Regions from separate parts of the Kitasatospora sp. NPDC058243 genome, predicted to be linked through region 3. Evidence: riboswitches for the same ligand, from Rfam matches in the RefSeq annotation. Region 3 holds a riboswitch; each other region holds the start of a gene.
What was found. Region 3 has a riboswitch for cobalamin ahead of ACFVX9_RS35245 (ABC transporter substrate-binding protein). Riboswitches for the same ligand answer to the same signal wherever they lie in the genome.
Positions count from the first base shown of each region.

Region 1 (6,232 bases), on a different contig from region 3:
CTCCGCCGGGGCCGCAGCCGTCGGGGGCCGCCGCGCCGCCGCCGGTGCCGCCCGTTCCGGCTCCCGTTCCCGCCGCTGCGCCGCCGGCTCCGGCCGCTCCGGTGCCGCTCGTTCCGGTGCCGCCTGCTCCCGTGCCGCCCGCTCCGGCTCCTGTCTCCGCGCCCGCTCCGGCCGCACCCGCGCCCGCGCCCAGTGCGCCGGTCCCCGTCGGGGCCACCGGGCACTTCGTGCTGCCCTCCGGCGCGCCCGTGCAACTCCCCGCCCACCCGCCGCAGCGGCACGCGCCCGCCAGTCCGATCGCCGTCCTGCTGATCGGCCCGGCCGGGGCGGGCAAGACCACCGTCGCCCGGTACTGGGCCGAGCGCCGGCCCAGCCCGACTGCGCACATCAGCCTGGACGACGTCCGCGAGTGGGTGCAGTCCGGCTTCGCCAACCCGCAGTCCGGCTGGAACAACGCCTCCGAGGCGCAGTACCGGCTGGCCCGCCGCACCTGCGGCTTCGCCTGCCGCAACTACCTCGCCAACGGCATCTCCTGCATCATCGACGACGCCGTCTTCCCGGACCGCCCGGCCATCGGCCTCGGCGGCTGGAAGCGGCACATCGGCCCCGGCATGATCCCGGTCGTGCTGCTGCCCAGCCTGGACTCCGTGCTGCACCGCAACGCCCGGCGCGGCGGCACCCGGCGGCTCGGTGACGAGGAGGTGGCGCGGATCCACGGCCGGATGGCCGGCTGGTACAACTCCGGGCTGCCGATCATCGACAACTCGTACCTGGACGTGGCCGGCACCGCCGCCGAGCTGGACCGCGTCATCCTGGCCCGGCTGATGGGCATGCCGGTCCGCTGACCTGCGACGATCCGGTGCTGTCGGCGCCGACTGCGATGATGTGCAGGTCCTGTCGAACCACCCCGGGGGAGCTGACGCCCGTGCCGGAAGGCCACATCATCCACCGCCTCGCCGCCGAGAACCGGAAGGCCTTCGGCGGCCGCCCGGTCGAGGTGTCCAGCCCGCAGGGCCGGTTCGCCGACGAGGCCAAGGCCATCGACGGGCAGCTGCTCACCGCGGCCGAAGCCGTCGGCAAGCACCTGTTCCTCGGCTTCGAGGAGGGCGGCTGGGTGCACGTCCACCTCGGCCTCTACGGCGGCTTCGCCTTCGGCACCGGGCCCGCGCCCGAGCCGGTCGGCCTGGTCCGGCTGCGGCTGGCCAACGACGACGGCTACGCCGACCTGCGCGGCCCCAACACCTGCGCGCTGGTCACCGGCGCGGAGAAGGCCGCCGTCGCCGCCCGGCTGGGCCCCGACCCGCTGCGCGCCGACGCCGACCCGCAGGCCGCCTGGCGCCGGATATCGGCCAGCCGGACGACCGTCGCCGCGCTGCTGATGGACCAGAAGGTGCTGGCCGGGGTGGGCAACGTCTACCGGGCCGAGGTGCTGTTCCGCCACGGGATCAACCCGCACCGCGCCGGCCGCGACCTCACCCGGGGCGAGTGGGACGCGATCTGGGCCGACCTGGTCGCCCTGATGCACGAGGGCGTCGGCGCGGGCCGGATCGACACCGTCCGCCCCGAGCACACCCCCGAGGCGATGGGCCGCCCGCCGCGCGTCGACGACCACGGCGGCGAGGTGTACGTCTACCGGCGGGCCGCGATGCCCTGCCTGGTCTGCGGCACCGACGTCCGGACGGAGCAGCACGCCGCGCGCAACCTCTTCTGGTGCCCCGCCTGCCAGGCGGCCTGACCAGGCACTGTCCAGTCGGTCAGCCGACGGCCGCGGTGGGCTCGTGGTGTTCGGCGGCGGCGCACGCGTCGAGGAGGGGGCGCATGGCCTCGTCCACGAGCCGGTAGCGCACGACCCGCCCGTCCTTGTCCCCGGTGACCACGCCCGCGGTGCGGAGCAGCCGCAGGGCCTGGGACACGGCGGGGTCGCGCATGCCGGTGGCGACGGCGAGGTCGGAGACGGCGAGCGGGCCGGCCCGGTGGAGGGCGAGCAGGAGGGCGAGCCGCCCGGGGTCGGCGAGCAGGGAGAACCGCTCGGCCCAGGTGCGGACGTGCGCGGGGTCGCCGATCGCGGCGATGGCCTCGCAGACCCGGTGTCCGTCGATGGTGCGGTGGCCCGCGCGGTCGGCCGGTACGAGATGCATGCGCACATTGTTGCAGGAGGGGGCCTGTGATCCTGGACACCTGCGCAGGTGCGCAGCCTTGCAAGGGTGGGTCCTGACCCCTACGGTGTTCCCCGCCGTGGTGCTCGGGAAGACCGGTGACGGATCCTCAGGGGTCCCAGTCCGGAGCGGCCCTCGCCACTGTGATCGGGCCATCGTGATCGTCGACGATGGAGAGACGTCCGTACCCACGACGCCACTGGGAGCCTCGCGCACCTGGGAAGGCGGGTACGGGACCCCCGTAAGCCAGGAGACCGGCCACGGCATCTCACGAAGTGTTTCCACGAGGTGCTGGAGCGTGACCCGAATGACCCTGCCCGAAACCGCCGCCGCCGAGGCGCCGGCGACACCGTCCGTGCTGCCCACGTTCCGCTGGAAGCGCGAGGACACCGTTCGCACGGCCGGGCTGATGGGGGTGATCCTGGCCATGCACGTGGTGGCGTTCGGGACGCTCATCTTCCTGGTCGCGCCCCACAACTACGCGGTCGGCACCCAGGTCTTCGGCGTGGGCCTGGGGATCACCGCGTACACCCTCGGCATGCGGCACGCCTTCGACGCCGACCACATCGCGGTGATCGACAACACCACCCGCAAGCTGATGGCGGACGGCAAGCGGCCGGTCTCGGTCGGCTTCTGGTTCGCCCTCGGGCACTCCTCGATGGTGGTGCTGATGGCCGCCCTGGTGGCGGGCGGCGCGCAGCTGGCCAGCACGCTGATGGACGACGACTCGACCACCCACAAGTGGCTCGGGATGGTCGGCACGACGGCCTCCGGCGCGTTCCTCTACCTGATCGGCGCGCTCAACCTGGCCGCGCTGCTCGGCATCCTCAAGGTGTTCCGGGCGATGCGGGCCGGGTCGTACGACGAGGCGCAGCTGGAGGAGCACCTCAACTCGCGGGGCTTCATGGCCCGGGTGCTGAACCGGGCGACCCGCTCGATCACCCGGCCCGGGCAGATGTTCCCGGTGGGCATGGTGCTGGGGCTGGGCTTCGACACCGCGACCGAGGTCACCCTGATGGTGATGGCCGGGTCGGGCGCGGCGGCCGGGTTGCCCTGGTACGCGATCGTCTGCCTGCCGCTGCTGTTCGCGGCCGGGATGAGCCTGTTCGACACCCTGGACGGGACGTTCATGAACTTCGCGTACCAGTGGGCCTTCGCCAACCCGGTCCGGAAGGTCTACTACAACCTGACGATCACCGGGCTGTCGATCGCGGTGGCCTTCGTCATCGGCACCATCGAGCTGGTCGGCGTGCTGCACGAGAAGCTCGATCTGACCGACCCGGTCACCGGCTGGATCGCGGGCATCTCGCTGGACAACGTCGGCTACGCGATCGCCGGGCTGTTCGTGGTGGTCTGGGCCGCGGCGATCGCCTACTGGAAGCTGGCCCGGGTGGAGAAGCGCTGGGTGGCCGCCGAGTAGTGACGGCTGCGAGCGGCGACGGCTGCGAGCAGCGACGGCGCCTCCCCTGGGATCCCGGGGGAGGCGCCGTTTCGTCGCTGCGGGGCGGTACGGGTCGCTGCCGGTCGGCGTTCCGTCGGTGCGGGGTTCAGTTCGGGCGGGCGGGGTTCAGCGCTCTTCGCGGAAGTCGACGTGCCGGCGCGCGACCGGGTCGTACTTGCGCAGGACCATCCGGTCCGGGTCGTTGCGGCGGTTCTTGCGGGTCACGTACGTGTAGCCGGTGCCGGCGGTGGAGCGGAGCTTGATGACGGGGCGCAGTTCACTACGGGCCATGGGTGTCCTCCCGGGTTGGCGGGTTGGCGGGTTGGCGGGTTGGCGGGTTGGCGGGGTGTTCGGGGCTGGGGCGAAACCGTACACCGAAATGGAAGTCATTTTCATCTGGTGTAACGTGAGCTCCGTCCTGCCCATTCCCGGACGTCAGGGAGCACCCATGTCCGCCCACTGCCAACTCACCGGCCGCAAGCCCGGATTCGGCAACGCGATCTCGCACTCGCACCGCCGCACCCGCCGCCGCTTCGACCCCAACATCCAGCACAAGCGCTACTGGCTGCCCGGCGAGGGCCGGTACGTCCGGCTCACCCTCAGCGCCAAGGGCATCCGCACCATCGACACGATCGGCATCGAGGCCGCCGTCGCCCGCATCCGCGCCCGAGGGGGGAAGGTCTGATGGCCAAGCAGAGCAAGATCGCCAAGAACGAGCAGCGCCGCGCCGTCGTGGCCCGGTACGCCGAGCGCCGCGCCGAGCTCAAGCGGATCATCGCCCACCCCGGCACCGCCCCCGCCGAACGCGCCGCCGCCCAGGCCGAACTCGCCCGCCAGCCCCGCGACGCCAGCGCCACCCGGATCCGCAACCGCGACGCCGTCGACGGCCGCCCCCGCGGCTACCTGCGCGCCTTCGGCCTCTCCCGGGTCAACCTCCGCGTCCACGCCCACGCCGGCCACCTGCCCGGCGTCCGCAAGGCCAGCTGGTGAGCGGCGTGGACGGGATCAAGCTGCCCGTGGTGGTCGTCGCCGGCCTGCACGCCGCCGAACGCCGCGCCACCGTCCGGGAGTTGGCCGCGGCCGCGGTGGACGCGGTGGTCCTCCACCACGACCTGCGGGAGGCCTCGCAGGGCGTCGTCCACCGCGAACTGCGCGACGCGGGAGGCGGGTTCGACGCCGCCGACGTCCCGCTGGTGAACGACTGCCCCTGCTGCGCCCTGCGCGAGGACCTGCTGCCGCGACTGCTGCGGATCGCCGACGAAGGCCGGTACGGACTCGCGATCGTCGAACTGTGGGGCGGCAGCGACCCGCACCCGGCCGTCGAGGTGATCGCCGGGGGAGAGGCGGACGGCCGCCACCTGGAGGACGCCGTCGAACTCGCGGGCGTGGTCACGGCCGTCGACCCGGACCGGCTGATCGGCGAACTCTCCGTCTCCGACGACCTGGTGGACCACGGCGAGCACACCGCCCGCCAGGACCAGCGGACCCGCGCGGAGGCGCTCGCCCACCAGGTCGAGTACGCCACCACCCTCGCCGTCCCGCGCGCGACGGCGCACACGCCCGGGCTCGCGCTGCTCCGCCAGCTCCACCCCACCGCCCGGGTCGTCCGGCTCGGCACCGGCGCGCTCACCCGGGCCGCCCTCGGCGGCTTCGACGTCGCCGCCGCCCGCGACCGGGTCAACCCGGCGATCGCGCTGCTCCCGCAGGAGAGCGACGAGGCCGGCGTCACCACGCTGGTCTGGGAGCGCCGCCGCCCGCTGCACCCCGAGCGGCTGCACCGGGCGCTGGAACTGCTCGTCCCCGCCGCCCAGCGCAGCCGCGGCCGCTTCTGGCTGGCCAACCGGCCCGACCTGATGCTCGCCTGGGACGCCGCCGGGGCCAACCTCGCGGTCGAGGAGTGCGGGCCCTGGCTCACCTCCCTGCCCGACGCCGCCTGGGAGCTCTACCCGCCCGCCCGCCGGGCCGCCGCCGCCCTCGACTGGCACCCTCTGCACGGCGACCGGGTGCAGCAGCTCAGCTTCACCGCCGAGGGCCTGGACGTCGACGGTGTCACCGGGCTGCTCGACTCCTGTCTGCTCACCGACGCCGAACTCGCCGCCGGCGAACCCGGCTGGAAGGCCCTGCCGGACGCCTTCCGGGACCTGCTCGACCCCGTTCACTGAGGAGCCGTCACTGTGCGTAAGCGACCGAACCCGCCCAAGGACCGGCCGAACCCGCTGTTCGCGGCCGGCGTCGAGTACATCGACTACAAGGACACCGACCTGCTGCGGCGCTTCGTCTCCGACCGCGGCAAGATCCGGAGCCGCCGCGTCACCCGGCTCACCGTCCAGCAGCAGCGCGCCGTGGCCAGGGCCGTCAAGAACGCCCGCGAGATGGCCCTCCTCCCGTACGACGCCGGCACCACCCGGTAGCCATCGCCGCCGGCACCACCGCCACCACCGTCACCACCGCCACCACCGTCACCACCGTCACCACCGTCACCACCGTCACCACCCGACAAGGAGCCCCCGATGGCCGTCCCCAAGCGCAAGACGTCCCGCAGCAACACCCGGCACCGCCGGGCCCAGTGGAAGGGCAAGGCCCCGAAGCTCGTCCCGATCACCCTCAACGGCCGCGAACTGCTCGTCCCCCAGAA
Region 1 covers NZ_JBHVWW010000020.1:104,332-110,563, reverse strand. The annotation lists gene ACFVX9_RS16285 (AAA family ATPase) at 1-845, shown strand, start outside; gene ACFVX9_RS16280 (DNA-formamidopyrimidine glycosylase family protein) at 926-1,735, shown strand; gene ACFVX9_RS16275 (metalloregulator ArsR/SmtB family transcription factor) at 1,755-2,138, opposite strand; cobalamin riboswitch at 2,220-2,434, shown strand; gene ACFVX9_RS16270 (HoxN/HupN/NixA family nickel/cobalt transporter) at 2,464-3,576, shown strand; gene rpmG (50S ribosomal protein L33) at 3,724-3,888, opposite strand; gene rpmB (50S ribosomal protein L28) at 4,046-4,282, shown strand; gene rpsN (30S ribosomal protein S14) at 4,282-4,587, shown strand; gene ACFVX9_RS16250 (CobW family GTP-binding protein) at 4,593-5,759, shown strand; gene rpsR (30S ribosomal protein S18) at 5,772-6,008, shown strand; gene rpmF (50S ribosomal protein L32) at 6,108-6,232, shown strand, end outside.
Region 1: another riboswitch for cobalamin. It lies ahead of ACFVX9_RS16270 (HoxN/HupN/NixA family nickel/cobalt transporter); the one in region 3 lies ahead of ACFVX9_RS35245 (ABC transporter substrate-binding protein).

Region 2 (6,232 bases), on a different contig from region 3:
GTCACCGGATCACTCGGCCCGTCGGCGGCGGCGGCGCGCGACGACCACGGTGGCCGCGCCCAGCGCCCCCACGAGGGCGGTCGCGATGACGGCAGGGGCCATCGACCCGGAGTCGTGCGGGGCATCGGCCACCGGATTGGCGTCCACCACGCCGCCGGGCACGGCGGGGGTGGACGTCGGCGCGGCCGCGGCCTCGACCGTCTGCGGGGTCGGCTGATCGCTCGGGATGTCCGTCGGCGGCGCGGTGGGCGGCTCGACCGGCACCGGCGTGGCGGGCACGGGCGTCGGCTCGGGCGCTCCGGGCGGAGTGATGCCGTCCTCGGGGGTGGCGGCGGCGCCGGGCCCCGGGGTGGTGGCGGGCGCGGGCGGGCGGGCTCCGCCCGTCGGGGGCTTGGCGGGGGCCGGGGGCCGGCCCGATCCGGTGCCACCGGTCGTGCCGGCGCCGCTGGTGCCGGCAGTTCCGCCGCTGCTGCCGGTGCTGCCGGTTCCGCCTGCGTTTCCGGTGGTGCCGGTGGCGCCGCTCGAACCGGTGCCGCTGCCGCTGCCGCCGGTCGTACCCGTGCCGCCCGTCGACCCGCCGCCGGAACCGCCGGAACCGCTGGAGCCGCCGCCCGAGCCGCCCGTGGTGCCCTGGCCGGGGTCGGCGGGCTGCCCGCCGGGGCTGGAGTTGTTCGCGCGCACGCTGTCCGGCGAGAAGCCCGGCCGCCCCTCGGTGCCCTCGATGTTGGTGCCACCGAAGATCCAGAGGTCGACGCTGCCGGGCTTCGGCTGGTAGCTCATCGCGCCGAGCTGGCTGTAGGACCACTCGTTCTGGCCCGGATCGGCGTGCCAGTACGACCAGTAGGCCGTGGCCGGGGGCGTCAGGACGCACTTCTCCTGGTCCGGGGCCGGGAACTGCTTGCCGCCCTGGAAGCCGCTGTAGCCGATCCGGCAGATGAACGCCGGACCGTCGTGGCCGGTCCCGGTGGTCTTCCAGCCGCCCTGGTTGAGCAGGGTGAAGCCGGTGGTCGGGGTGGTCCCGCAGGAGCGCAGCAGCGGGCCGCCCCACTTGCTGAAGTCCACGGCGAGCACCACGCCGGAGGTGGTGGTGCACTGGTCGATCGGCAGCGGCGCCGCGGACGCCGGGGCGGTGCCCACGGCGACGCCGCCGAACGCGAGGGCGAAGGTCAGGGCCGCCGCCCCGGACAGCCCGCCGAGCCGACCGCCGAGTCCCCGGCTCACCGGTGCCGCCCCGGGGCGGCCGCGCTACGACGTCGGGCGACGAGGACGGCCGCCGCGCCGAGCGCGGTCAGCACACCCGCGCCCGCCGTCAGCGCCAGGGCCTGGGTACCGGTGCCGGCCAGGCTGCCGGAACCGGTCTGCGCCGCCACGCCACCGGCGGGGGCGACGGGTGCGCCACCGCCACCGGCCGGAGCGTCGATGCCACCGGCCGACCAGGTGGCCGAACCGTCGCCGGTCGAGGGAGCGGCGGTGTCCGAGGGCCCAGTCGTGGCGGGAGAGCCCGTCGGGCTCGGCGTGTTCGTGGGCGTGTTCGTGGATGTGTTCGTGGGCGTGCCGGTCGGGGTATCGGTCGGCGTGCCCGTGGGAGTACCAGTGGGCGTGCCCGTCGGCGTGCCCGTCGGCGTACCCGTCGGGGTCGCCGTCCCGGTGGAAGTCGGAGTCGGCGTCGGCGTCGACGTTCCCCCGAGGTCCCGGAACAGCGTGCCGAACGAGATCCCGGTGGCACCGCCGAGCACCTGCGTGGACGCGCGGACGTCCGATCCCGGTTGCCCGGCAGAGGCGACGTTGAACCCGCCGTCGCCGTTCTGCTGACCCGCCAGGAAGTCGCGCGCCTTGGCGATCCGGGCGCCGTACGAGGCCTGGCGCAGCGTCATGCCCTGGATGGCGAGCGCGGCCGAGTTGGTCGAGTCGCCGGCCGCTCCCGGGAAGCCGCCGTCGGGCAGCTGCCGCGCGGCGAGCCAGCCGAGGCCCTGGTCGACGGCCCGCGCGGCCTCGTCCCCCGGCACGAGGGCGAGGGCCATGACGGCCATCGCCGTGCTGTCCACGTCGGAGTCACCGGTGGCGGGGATCAGGCTCGGCCAGGAGCCGTCCTGGTGCTGGAGGCCCTTCAGGTAGGCGATCGCGGGAGCGGCGTTCGTCGAGTCCCCGGCCCGGAGCTGGGCCATGATGCCGAGCGCCTGGGAGAACACCGAGGTGGCGTAGGTGTAGTTGCCGGGCGCCGCGCAGCCGGTGCTCTGGTCGGCCTTGGTGCACACGAGGGCGGCCAGGGCGGCGATCAGGTCGTGGCCGCCGAAGGCGCGCGGGTTGCGGCCGACCGCCTCGGCGAGCAGCGCCTCCTTTCCGATCGAGCCGCCGCCTGCGTACTCGGTGCCGATGCCGGTCCAGTCGTTGACGGTGCGCTCACCGGCGTCCTTGCCCGGCTGGTCCAGGAAGTCGACGATCCTGCGCAGCGCGGCGTCGTCGGTGCCGGTGGCCGCGAGGGCGTAGGCGCCGTCGATGGTGAGACCGAAGTCGGCGAAGGCCGGGAAGCCCTCGTAGTAGCGGCCGTTGATCAGGCGGGACGGGTCGGTGAGGTAGGCGCTGCCCTTGGCGGCGTCGGGGGTTCTTCCGGCGGGCTTCGTGGTGGCGGGCGTCGTCGGCGGGGTGGTGGCGTCCGGGTTGTGCCGGACGCTGGTGAGGTCGGTGCCGGTCAGGGCCAGGATCGCCTGCTCGGTGGCGGCCGGGTCCGGGTCGGTGGTCGACGCGTCGGGGCCGAAGCCGCCGTCCGCGCCCTGCCGGGCGGCGAGCCAGGCCGTGGCGGCGGCCCGGCGGGTGTCCTGTCCGGTGGCCTTGAACGCCTGGGCCGCGCTCGCGGTGCTGATGGTGTCGCCGGGGGCGCCGAGGTACGGGAGCAGGGATCCGTCGGCCTGCTGTCCGGCCGCGAGCTGGTCCGAAGCCTTCTTCGCCGCCGTCTCGTACCCGGCGGCCGTGCGAAGGGCGAGCACCGCGAGGCCGGTGGTGAGCGGGTCGGACTCGCAGTGCTCGCCGGCGACGATCATCGATCCGGCCACCCCGCCGTCGGCGCACTGGAGCGCCGTGAAGCGGGCGAGCGCCGGGGCGGGTGGCGTGACACCGGCGCGTTGGAGGGCGATGACGCCGAGGGACTGGACCCAGGGCGAGGCCGCGCCGAGGAAGTCCCCGGCGGCGGTGCACCTGCCGTTCTCCCCCGCCGCCGTGCAGACGTGGCCGGTGAGCGCGGCGATCAGGTCCCGGCCGCCGAAGGCCCGGGGATCGCTGCCGGCGCTCTCGGCGACGAGGGCCAGCAGTGCGGCGGCCCTCGCATCGGGCTGGCCGGCCGGTCCGTCGGGGTACAGGAAGGCGTCGGTGTGGGCGGCGAGGAAGGCGGTCGTCCTGCGCAGCGCCGGGTCCTGCGTGCCGGCGGCGGCGAGGGCGATGGCGGTGAGGGCGGTCCGGGGGTAGTCCGGCCCCTCGACGGCCCAGTTCTCCATGTGGTCGCCGCCGACGAGTTGGCGGGCCAGCCAGGCCACGGCGGCCGCCGGGTCACCGGTGGCGGACGGCCCGGTCGAGGTCGGCCCGGTCGGAGTCGGGGTCGGTGTCGGAGTCGGGGTCGGGGTCGGGGTCGGGGTCGGGGTCGCCGAGGGTGACAGCGAGGCGGATGGCGAGGCGGACGGCGAAGCCGACGAACCACCGCTCTTCGCTCTCACGGAGTCCGGGGTGAAGCCCGGTGCCCCGCTGGTGCCGCCGATGTCGGTGCCGCCGTACACCCAGGCCTCGACCTCGCCGGGCTTGGGCTTCTGCGTCCCGGCGCCGAACCGGCTGTAGGACCAGGCCTGTTGGCCGGGTTCGGCGATCCAGTACGACCAGTACGCGGTGGCCTGCGGGGTGTTGACGCAGGGTTCCTCGGCCGGCGTCGGGTACTGGGTGCCGCTGTTGAAGGTCCCGGTTCCGAGGCGGCAGATGAAGGCGGGTCCGTCGTGCTCGGTTCCGGCGGTGGTGAAGCCGGCGGCGTGCAGCAGGTTCATCCCGGTCGTGGGGTGGGCGTCGCAGCCCCGGACGACGCCGCCGCCCCAGTGGGTGAAGTCGACGGCGACGATCGCGCCCGTCGTCGCCGTGCACTGCTCGATCGGGTCGGCGGCCGCGGTGCCGGGGCGCCCGAACAGGACGCTTCCGCAGGCGGCGACCGCGACAGCACCGGCGACCACCACGGAGGCGAGGTCCCGGTTCCTGTGACGTGTGCGACTGCTGCTGACCCTCACGACGACTCCCTGGTCGGTCGACGCGGGACGCAACGGCGCAGCCGACGGTCTCCTGGGCAGGGACCGTCCGGACCGCGTCGTAGTCCGCGACGACGCAAGTGCTCTGTGAACAGGCCCCCGGTCCAGGCATTCCGGCTCACCCACCACAGGTGGGTCCACGGTTGCGGGTCAGCGCCGGAGTTGGACCGGCTTCCCCTGAATGCCGAGGGCAAAAAATCGGTTCATCAGACCACGCCGGTAGAACAGGAGTCAACGGGTCGTCATGTCGATCACACCACCTCGTGCGCCGGTGCGCCGTGCGGTAGCGTCCGCGGTGGCCGAGCGGGGGAACCCGGTGCGAATCCGGGGCTGACGCGCAGCGGTGTGGGGTGGCCATCGTGCCGCCCTGAGCCCGAATGCCCGCCCGGCCGCGCACCATGGCGAAAGCCGGCCCACGCGATCCGGGCGGCGACCGCTCCGGCAGTCGCGCGCCCTTGAACGGACGCCGGAACTCCGGGGCAGGGTCGGCGCCCGCCACCCCAAGGAGCCTGTCCCGTGTCCCTCCTCGCCCCCTCGCGAACCACCCCCTCGCAGACCACCTCCTCGCGGACCGCCCCCTCCCGCGCCGCCTCCGTCGCCCTGACGGCCGGCGCACTCCTGCTCTCCGCCGTCCCCGCCCACGCGACGGCCAGCCCCACCCAGATAGCCACCTCGAAGAGCACCGGCGTCACCTACCTGAAGTCGCTCCAGGCCGCCGACGGCAGCTACGTCACCGGCGGCGGGCTCTCCAACGAGTGGGCGTTCAGCGCACTCGCGGCCGCCGGCACGGCCGCCGCCGACGTCACCCCCGGCGGCGACCCCACCAAGAACGCCCGCCTGGTGTACCGCGGCCAACTCGCCGCCCCCGGCTGGCCGAGCGCCTCACCGGTCGTCACGGACTACGAGCGCGGCATCCTCAACGCCTACGCCGCCGGCATCGACCCCGCCCGGGTCGGCCCGGGCCGCAACCTCGTCGCCGACCTCGCCACCTACTGGCAGACCGCCGAACTCGGCTACTACGGCCCGTCCGCCAACTTCAACGGCACCGTCTTCGGCCTCCTCGCCCTCGCGGGCGCCAAGACCCAGGCCGGCAACCCCCGCGTCCCGCAGCCGCTGCTCGACGCCTCCGTCACGGCGGTGCGCGCCAACCAGCACAACGACGGCGGCTGGAACTTCAGCAAGGCCGCAGGCGACCCGAACGCCCTCGCCCAAGGCAGCGACATCGACATGACCGGCGCCGCCATGGCCTCGCTCTGCACCGGGGGCGTCCCCGCCACCGACCCGGCGATCGTCGCCGCCAAGAACTTCCTCAAGGGCAAGCTCACCGCCTCCGGCGCCTTCAACGCCATGTTCGGCGTCAACACCGACTCCAACGGCTGGGCCGTCTCCGGCCTCAACGCCTGCGGCATCAACCCCCAGGGCGCCGACTTCACCAGCGGCACCGGCAAGAGCCCCGTCGACTTCCTGATCGCCCAGCAGTTCAAGCCCGGCGGCGGCTTCAAGTACCTGCCCACCGACACCACCCCCTCCCCCTACGCCTCCGTCGACGGCCTGCGCGCCGTCGCCGGCGCCGGCTTCACCGCCACCCCGCCGGCCCCGACCACCGCCGGCGAGCCGGCCTGGGCCGCCGCCACCACCTTCGTCCCCGGCACCGCCGCCAAGCTCGCGCTGGTCATCGACGACGGCACCAACCCCCTCAAGGTCTGCGCCGTCACCCTCACCCCGACCGGCACCACCGCAACCCTCGGCGACGTCCTCGACGCCGCCGCATCCGCGACCCCCGCCGGCTGCGTCACCGCCGTCACCCCGTCCTCCGGCACCGGCGCCGTCACCGCGATCAACGGCACCGCCAACAGCGGCTCCTCCACCTGGAAGATCACCCTGGACGGCACCACCGCCACCACCGCCACCCGGGCCACCACCGTCCACCTCGGCGACACCGTCTCGCTCCGCTACGG
Region 2 covers NZ_JBHVWW010000010.1:35,917-42,148, reverse strand. The annotation lists gene ACFVX9_RS09815 (CbiQ family ECF transporter T component) at 1-5, opposite strand, end outside; gene ACFVX9_RS09810 (hypothetical protein) at 10-1,221, opposite strand; gene ACFVX9_RS09805 (prenyltransferase/squalene oxidase repeat-containing protein) at 1,218-4,256, opposite strand; cobalamin riboswitch at 4,360-4,503, opposite strand; cobalamin riboswitch at 4,581-4,657, shown strand; gene ACFVX9_RS09800 (hypothetical protein) at 4,875-6,232, shown strand, end outside.
Region 2: another riboswitch for cobalamin. It lies ahead of ACFVX9_RS09805 (prenyltransferase/squalene oxidase repeat-containing protein); the one in region 3 lies ahead of ACFVX9_RS35245 (ABC transporter substrate-binding protein).

Region 3 (6,232 bases):
CCGTCATCAGCACGTTTCCTCCGCGGCACAAACTGTTCGCCTGCGGCGCGGGCCCCGGTGGCCACTGACCGACAGAGGCCCTGCCGGAGGTGTCTCCGGCAGGGCCTCTGGCCTTCGGCGTGGGTCAGCTCCTGTGGCGGGGGAGCCGGTGGGACTCGACCGGTCGTCCGTCGGCGAGGTGCTCGGTGACGATGCGGCCGGCGACGGCCGGGTCGATCCTCCCGTACCAGACGTCGTCCGGCTGCACGCTGACGACGGGGGCCTGGTTGCAGGGGAACTGGCACCCCGTCTGGGTGACGAGCACGTCGTCGTCGCCGAGGCCGTGCTCGGTCAGCTTCTGTACCAGGGCGCGTAGCCCCTCCTCCGCGCCCTGGGCCGCGCAACGCGGGCCGCGGCACACCAGGACCTGGTGCCGGTGGCCGGGGACGTCCTCCCAGGCCGCGGACGTGAGGCCGGGCTCCTCGCCGGTGATGGCCTTCGTCACCGCGGCCACCGCGGGGACCGCGTCCGGTGAGTCGGCGAGGCGGGTCGCGACGAGGAGTTCGGGACGGTGGCCCGCGCGCTCGCGCCACCAGTGCGCCGCGATCCGCCGTAGCCAGGACTGGCCCGGGCCGGAAGCCGCGAGGCGGACGCCGATCACGACCACGGTCTCGGTGCCCGCGTCGGCCAGCCTGGTCAGCTCGGCCGACAGGGAGGGGTCCGCCTGCTGCAGGAAAGCGATCGAGGCCCGGTGCGACGCCGCGGTCCGGAGGAGTTCGTCACGACGGACGGCTTCCCCGATCGACATGCCGACCAGGAGCGTGGCACTGCGGCGGGCGGGTGCGCCCGGGGCGGGGAGGGTCATGGCGATGTCCCTTCGGGGAGCAGTCCGTTCCACCGGATGTGCGGCCTGTCGTGCCGGGGGTGTCGTTCCACGGTCACGTCGACGCCGTAGACGTGCGCGATCGTGGGCGAGGTGAGCACGTCGGAGCTGGGCCCGTGGGCGACCAGCCGGCCGTCGAGCAGGACGGCGACCTCGTCGCAGTAGGCGGCGGCGAGTTCGAGGTCGTGCAGCGCGGCCACCGTGGTGACGCCCAGCCCGCGCACGGCGCCGAGGAAGCCGAGTTGGTGGCGCAGGTCGAGGTGGTTGGTGGGCTCGTCGAGCAGGAGCACGCCGGGCTCCTGCACCAGCGCCCGCGCGAGCTGGACCCGTTGCCGTTCGCCGCCCGACAGCGTCGGCCAGGCCCGGTCGAGCAGGTGTCCGACGTCGGCCGCGGCAACGGCATCGGCGAACACGGACCGCTCGTGGGCGTCGGCGGCGGAGTCCATCGGCACGGGCCAGCGGCTGCGGTACGGCGTGCGTCCGAGCTCGATGACCTGACGGACCGGCAGTGACAACCGGGTGTCCGCCTGCTGCTCCATGAAGGCCACCCGTCGTGCTCGTCGGCGGGCCGTGAGGGCGTGGAGGTCCTCTCCGTCCAGGAGGACGCGCCCCGCGCTCGGCCGGGTCAGTCCGGCGACCGCGCGCAGCAGGGTGGTCTTCCCGGCGCCGTTGGGCCCGAGCAGGCCCGTGATCCGGCCGGGGGCGAACGCGAGCGAGACCGCGTCCAGCAGCGTGGCTCCGCCGATGCGCACGCGGAGCTCCTCCGCGCGCAGCTCGGCGGGCGGCGTCACGGTCACTGCGGTCCCCCCTCGGCCCGCCCCTGGCGCCACAGCAGCCAGGCGAAGAAGGGCGCTCCGAGTCCGGCCGTGATGACGCCGACGGGGATCTCCCGGTCGGGCAGGACCGAGCGCGCCACGATGTCGCTGCCCACCAGGAGGGACGCACCCACCAGTGCCGACACGGGCAGCAGGAGGGCGTGGCGCGGGCCGCAGACCAGTCGGACCACGTGCGGTACGACCAGGCCGAGGAACCCGATGACGCCGGTGTTGGCGACCAGGCACGCGGTCACCAGCGCGGCGGTGGCGACGAGGAGCCAGCGGGTGCGCTCGACGTGGACGCCGAGGGAGCGGGCGGTGGTCTCGCCGAAGGCGAAGGCGTCCAGGTCGCGGGCCGAGGAGGCCAGGACCGTGACGCCGACCAGCGCGACCGCGGTCAGGAAGACGGCGGTGGGCCAGCGCACGCCGGCGACCGAGCCGAGCGTCCACTCCATGACACCGCGCGCCGCGTTGCGGTCCCCGAGGACCAGCACGACGAACGAGGTGTAGGCCCCGCACATCTGCCCCACCGCGATGCCGGCGAGCACGGTCCGGGTGGTCGGTAGCGACCGGGTGCGGGCGCCGGCCAGTGCCAGGACGACGGCGGCGGCGAGCAGGGCACCGGCGAAGGCCGCCGTCGCCACCGCGCCGGTGCCCACGGCGCCGGTCACGCCGACGCCGAGGACGATCACGGTGACCGCGCCTGCGGCGGCTCCGTCGGAGATCCCGAGCAGGAAGGGATCGGCCAGGTCGTTCCCGGTCAGCGTCTGCAGCACCGCGCCGCAGACCGCGAGGCCTGCGCCGGTGGCAGCCGCTCCCAGAACCCGGGGCAGCCGCAACTGCCAGACGATCTGGTCGTCCAGCAGCGTGACGTGCTGGCCGCCCAGCCCGAGACGGCGCGCCACGACATCGATCACCGTCCGGACCGGCTCGGGTTGCGAGCCCACGGCCAGGCCGAGGAGCACGGTGGTCAGCAGCAGGGCCGCACCGATGGCCAGGGCCGCCGTCGCGCGGCCCGGACCGGAGGGCCGCACGACGGGGCGGGGTTCGGTGGTCATGAACCCGGGTGCAGCTGGCCCAGCCCTGCGGACACCCGGGCGGCACCGTCGGCGAGCCGCACGCCGGGAGTCGACTCCGAGAACGGCACCACCACGAAAGCCTTGCGCTGCACGGCGGTGAGCTTGCTCAGCACCGGGTCGTTCTCCAAGTAGTCGATCTTGGACTGGGCGGTGTCCCAGCCAGCGTCCGCGACCACGATGGCGTCCGGGTCCGCCGCGACGACCTTCTCCCAGCTCACGTTCTGCCAGCCACCGGGCAGGTCCCCGAAGACGTTGCGGGCGCCCACGGCATCGAGCACGAGCTGAGGTCCGCCGTGGCCGGCACCGACGAACGGCGACTTGGTGTCCGAGTCGTACCACAGGACCTTCAGACCCTTGCCCGCGGCCGTCGCCGTGAACTGGGCGAGCTGCTGCTCCTGCTGCTGCTGGATCGCGGCGGCCCGCTCCGTGACACCGAAGACCTCGGCGACGTCGTTCAGTTCACCCCACACCGCCTGCCAGGTCGTCGGCGGCACCTGGCTCTTGTCCGAGCAGCCGAACGGGGACAGGTACGACGGGATGCCCTGGCCGCGCAGCTCGTCCCGGCTGCCCGCGACCTTGTCGGTGAACGCGCTGGAGTAGGAGGCGTACAGGAAGTCGGGACGGGCCGCGAGGAGCTTCTCCTTCGTCGGGTAGTCCTTGGAGAGCACCGGGACGGAGTCGTAGGCCGCCTTCCACTTCTCCGGGACGGAATCGTCGAGGTAGGCGGTACCGGCCATGCGGGACTGCAGGCCGAGGGACAGGGCCACCTCGGTGGCACCCTCGTTGAGCGTCACCAGCCGGGCGGGCGGCGCGCCGACCGTCACGGTCGTCCCGCAGTTGTCCACGCTCACCGGCGCGGCACTTCCGGCCGCCCCGCCGGACGTGGCGGGCGCGGGGGCGCCGGTGCAAGCCCCGAGCGCGCCGGTGAACAGGACGGCCGCGACCACCCGGCCGACACGTATCGGACCTGTGGGACGAACGGAACATATCGATCGAAACGGATACAGCAGACCGCTGGGCACGTGTTCTCCAAAACCCTCGTGGAACATGTCGCGCCGTGGCCGGTCTCCTGGCTTCCGCATCAACACGCCGCAGCCGACCTTCCCGGACGGCTCTTCCAGCCCGCCCAGTGGCCCTGACCGCTGGAAAAGCCGGTCAGCGAGGGCCGCGGAACTCCGCGGCAACAGTGGCGAGGGCCGCACCGGACTCAGACCGGTTTCCCGTACACCACGGCGATGGCAAGGTATCAGGCGTGGTCAGGTCGGTGCTGACCGGCTCAAGGACGCCCACCGGCCACGCGAAGCGCCGGCAGCGGCAGCGCCTTGACGGAGGTGTGTGTTCGGCCTGCCGGCTTTCCAGCGCGCTGTCACGCAGTGGCGGTGGCAGCTTCGGTGGCTCCGCCAGTTGAGGGTGACTGGAGGGAGCAGGCCGAGATCCGGACCGCGAGCTCCTCGTAGTCGACGGGTTCGCCACACAGCCGGCGTACGGAAGCAAGGCCCAGGCTGGCCTGTCCGGTGGCCTCCACGAGAGCACGGGAAGCAACGTAGAAGCGCCACTGGCCGATGTCGAGCGGGTCGTAGTCGGCGTGGGTGAGCGCGATATGGAGGGCGAAGACGTAGACATCCGCGTTGTAGGACTGCTCTGCGGCGTCACCGTCCTCGGGAGTCCAGGTGCGTCCGCGCAGCCGGGAGAAGCGAATCTCCGACAGCTGACGCTGCCCCCAGGCTTGGAGGTAGGCGCTGGTCTTGACCTCGATCCTGAGCCCGTCAGGCGTCAGGACATCGAAGCTGTCCCATTCCATGTTGCGTGCCACAGCGCCGACGGCGCGGTGGACCAGGAATTCCGCGAGCAGGCCCCGGGTGGTGTTGGTTCGCAAGTCGGGCATCGCGTAGCGCCAGAAGTCCAGCACCGTCCCGGCATCGGTGCCGCGGAAGGCCTCGTTGCCGTCGAGCGGCGCCAGTTCGGCCGGGGTGTGCCAGGCGTTGGGGGCGGCGGAGTCGGAGAGCATTCCCCCAGCCTGACACGGGCGCCGGACGGGGAGGGCGGTATCGGGGGCAGCGCTCAAAGTCCACGGCGCTGTGCCCTCGCGCCCTCCCGGGCTGGAGAGCTGCTGTTTCCGCAGGTCAGAGGCCTGATTGCTGCCTCGAAGTGCCGCGGTTCCTCGGCGGCCGCAAGCGCAGCTGCGGCGAGTCCGCAGGACTCGGTCTGTGCCCGCGTGTTACTGGGTACGGAGGGGATCGACGGGGGAGTGGGTCGCGAGTGGCGAGAGGTCGGAGCCGGGGCGTGAGTGGTGAACTGCGGTATGACGATCTGGTGCGGCCGCTGCCGGAGTTGCTGAAGAGGCACACCGAACGGTCGGCGGAGCGGGTCGCGTTCCACGACTTCTCGCGCGGCGTCAGCTACGCCGAGTTGGAGCGGCGGACCGGGCGGTTGGCCGGGTCGCTCGTGCGGGCGGGGGTCCGGCGCGGGGATCGGGTGGCGCTCTGCCTGGGCAACTGCGTGGAGCTGGTGGAGGGTTGCCTCGCCGTGCTGCGGGCGGGGGCGGTCGGTGTCCTGCTCAACCCCCGCTCCTCCGACGACGAACTCGACTACTACCTGCGGGACAGCGGCGCCTCGGCCATCATCACCGACCCCGCGCACCTCGCGCAGCTGCACCGCCTCGGCGCCGCGTACCGCGGCCTGCACACCGTGCTCACCGGGGCGGGCCCGATCCCCTCGAACGCCCCCGACGGCACCGTCCTCTTCGAGGCTGCGGCCTCGACCGGGGACGGGCCCGCGGCCCCCGACGACCTGGGGCTCGACGATCCGGCCTGGCTGCTCTACACCTCCGGGACCACCCACCGCCCCAAGGGCGTGCTCTCCACACAGCGCAGCGCACTGTGGTCGGTGGCGGCCTGCTACGCGCCGCTCTTCGGGCTCTCCTCCGAGGACCGGCTGCTGTGGCCGCTGCCGCTGTTCCACAGCTTCGGGCACTCCCTCGCGATCCTGGGCACCACGGCCGTCGGCGCGAGCACCGCGATCGCCGGCGACCTGCTGACGTCCGGCGAGTTCCTGACGCCCGGCGACCTGTGGCGCACGCTGCGCACCCCGAGCGCCGCCCTCGGCGGGCCGTTCACCGTCCTGGCCGGCGTCCCCACGACGTACCACCGGTTGATGTCCTCGGCGAAGGACACCCCGCTCCCCGCACCGCGGCCCGGGCTGAGGCTCTGCGTCACGGCGGGCGCGCCGTGCCCGCCCGAGCTGCGCGGGGCGGTGGAGGAGACGCTCGGCGCGCCGCTGCTCGACGTCTACGGCAGTACCGAGACCTGCGGCGCGATCGCGGTGGCCCGCCCGAACGGCCCCCGGGTCGACGGGTCCTGCGGACTGCCGGTACCCGGGGTCGAGGTCCGCGTCGTCGATCCGGACAGCGGGGCCGACGTCCTCGCGGGCGGCGAGGGCGAGATCTGGGTCAGCGGTCCGAATCTCATGACGGGCTA
Region 3 covers NZ_JBHVWW010000082.1:22,843-29,074, reverse strand. The annotation lists gene ACFVX9_RS35260 (ferredoxin) at 125-844, opposite strand; gene ACFVX9_RS35255 (ABC transporter ATP-binding protein) at 841-1,659, opposite strand; gene ACFVX9_RS35250 (FecCD family ABC transporter permease) at 1,656-2,735, opposite strand; gene ACFVX9_RS35245 (ABC transporter substrate-binding protein) at 2,732-3,703, opposite strand; cobalamin riboswitch at 3,798-4,003, opposite strand; gene ACFVX9_RS35240 (hypothetical protein) at 4,123-4,764, opposite strand; gene ACFVX9_RS35235 (type I polyketide synthase) at 5,040-6,232, shown strand, end outside.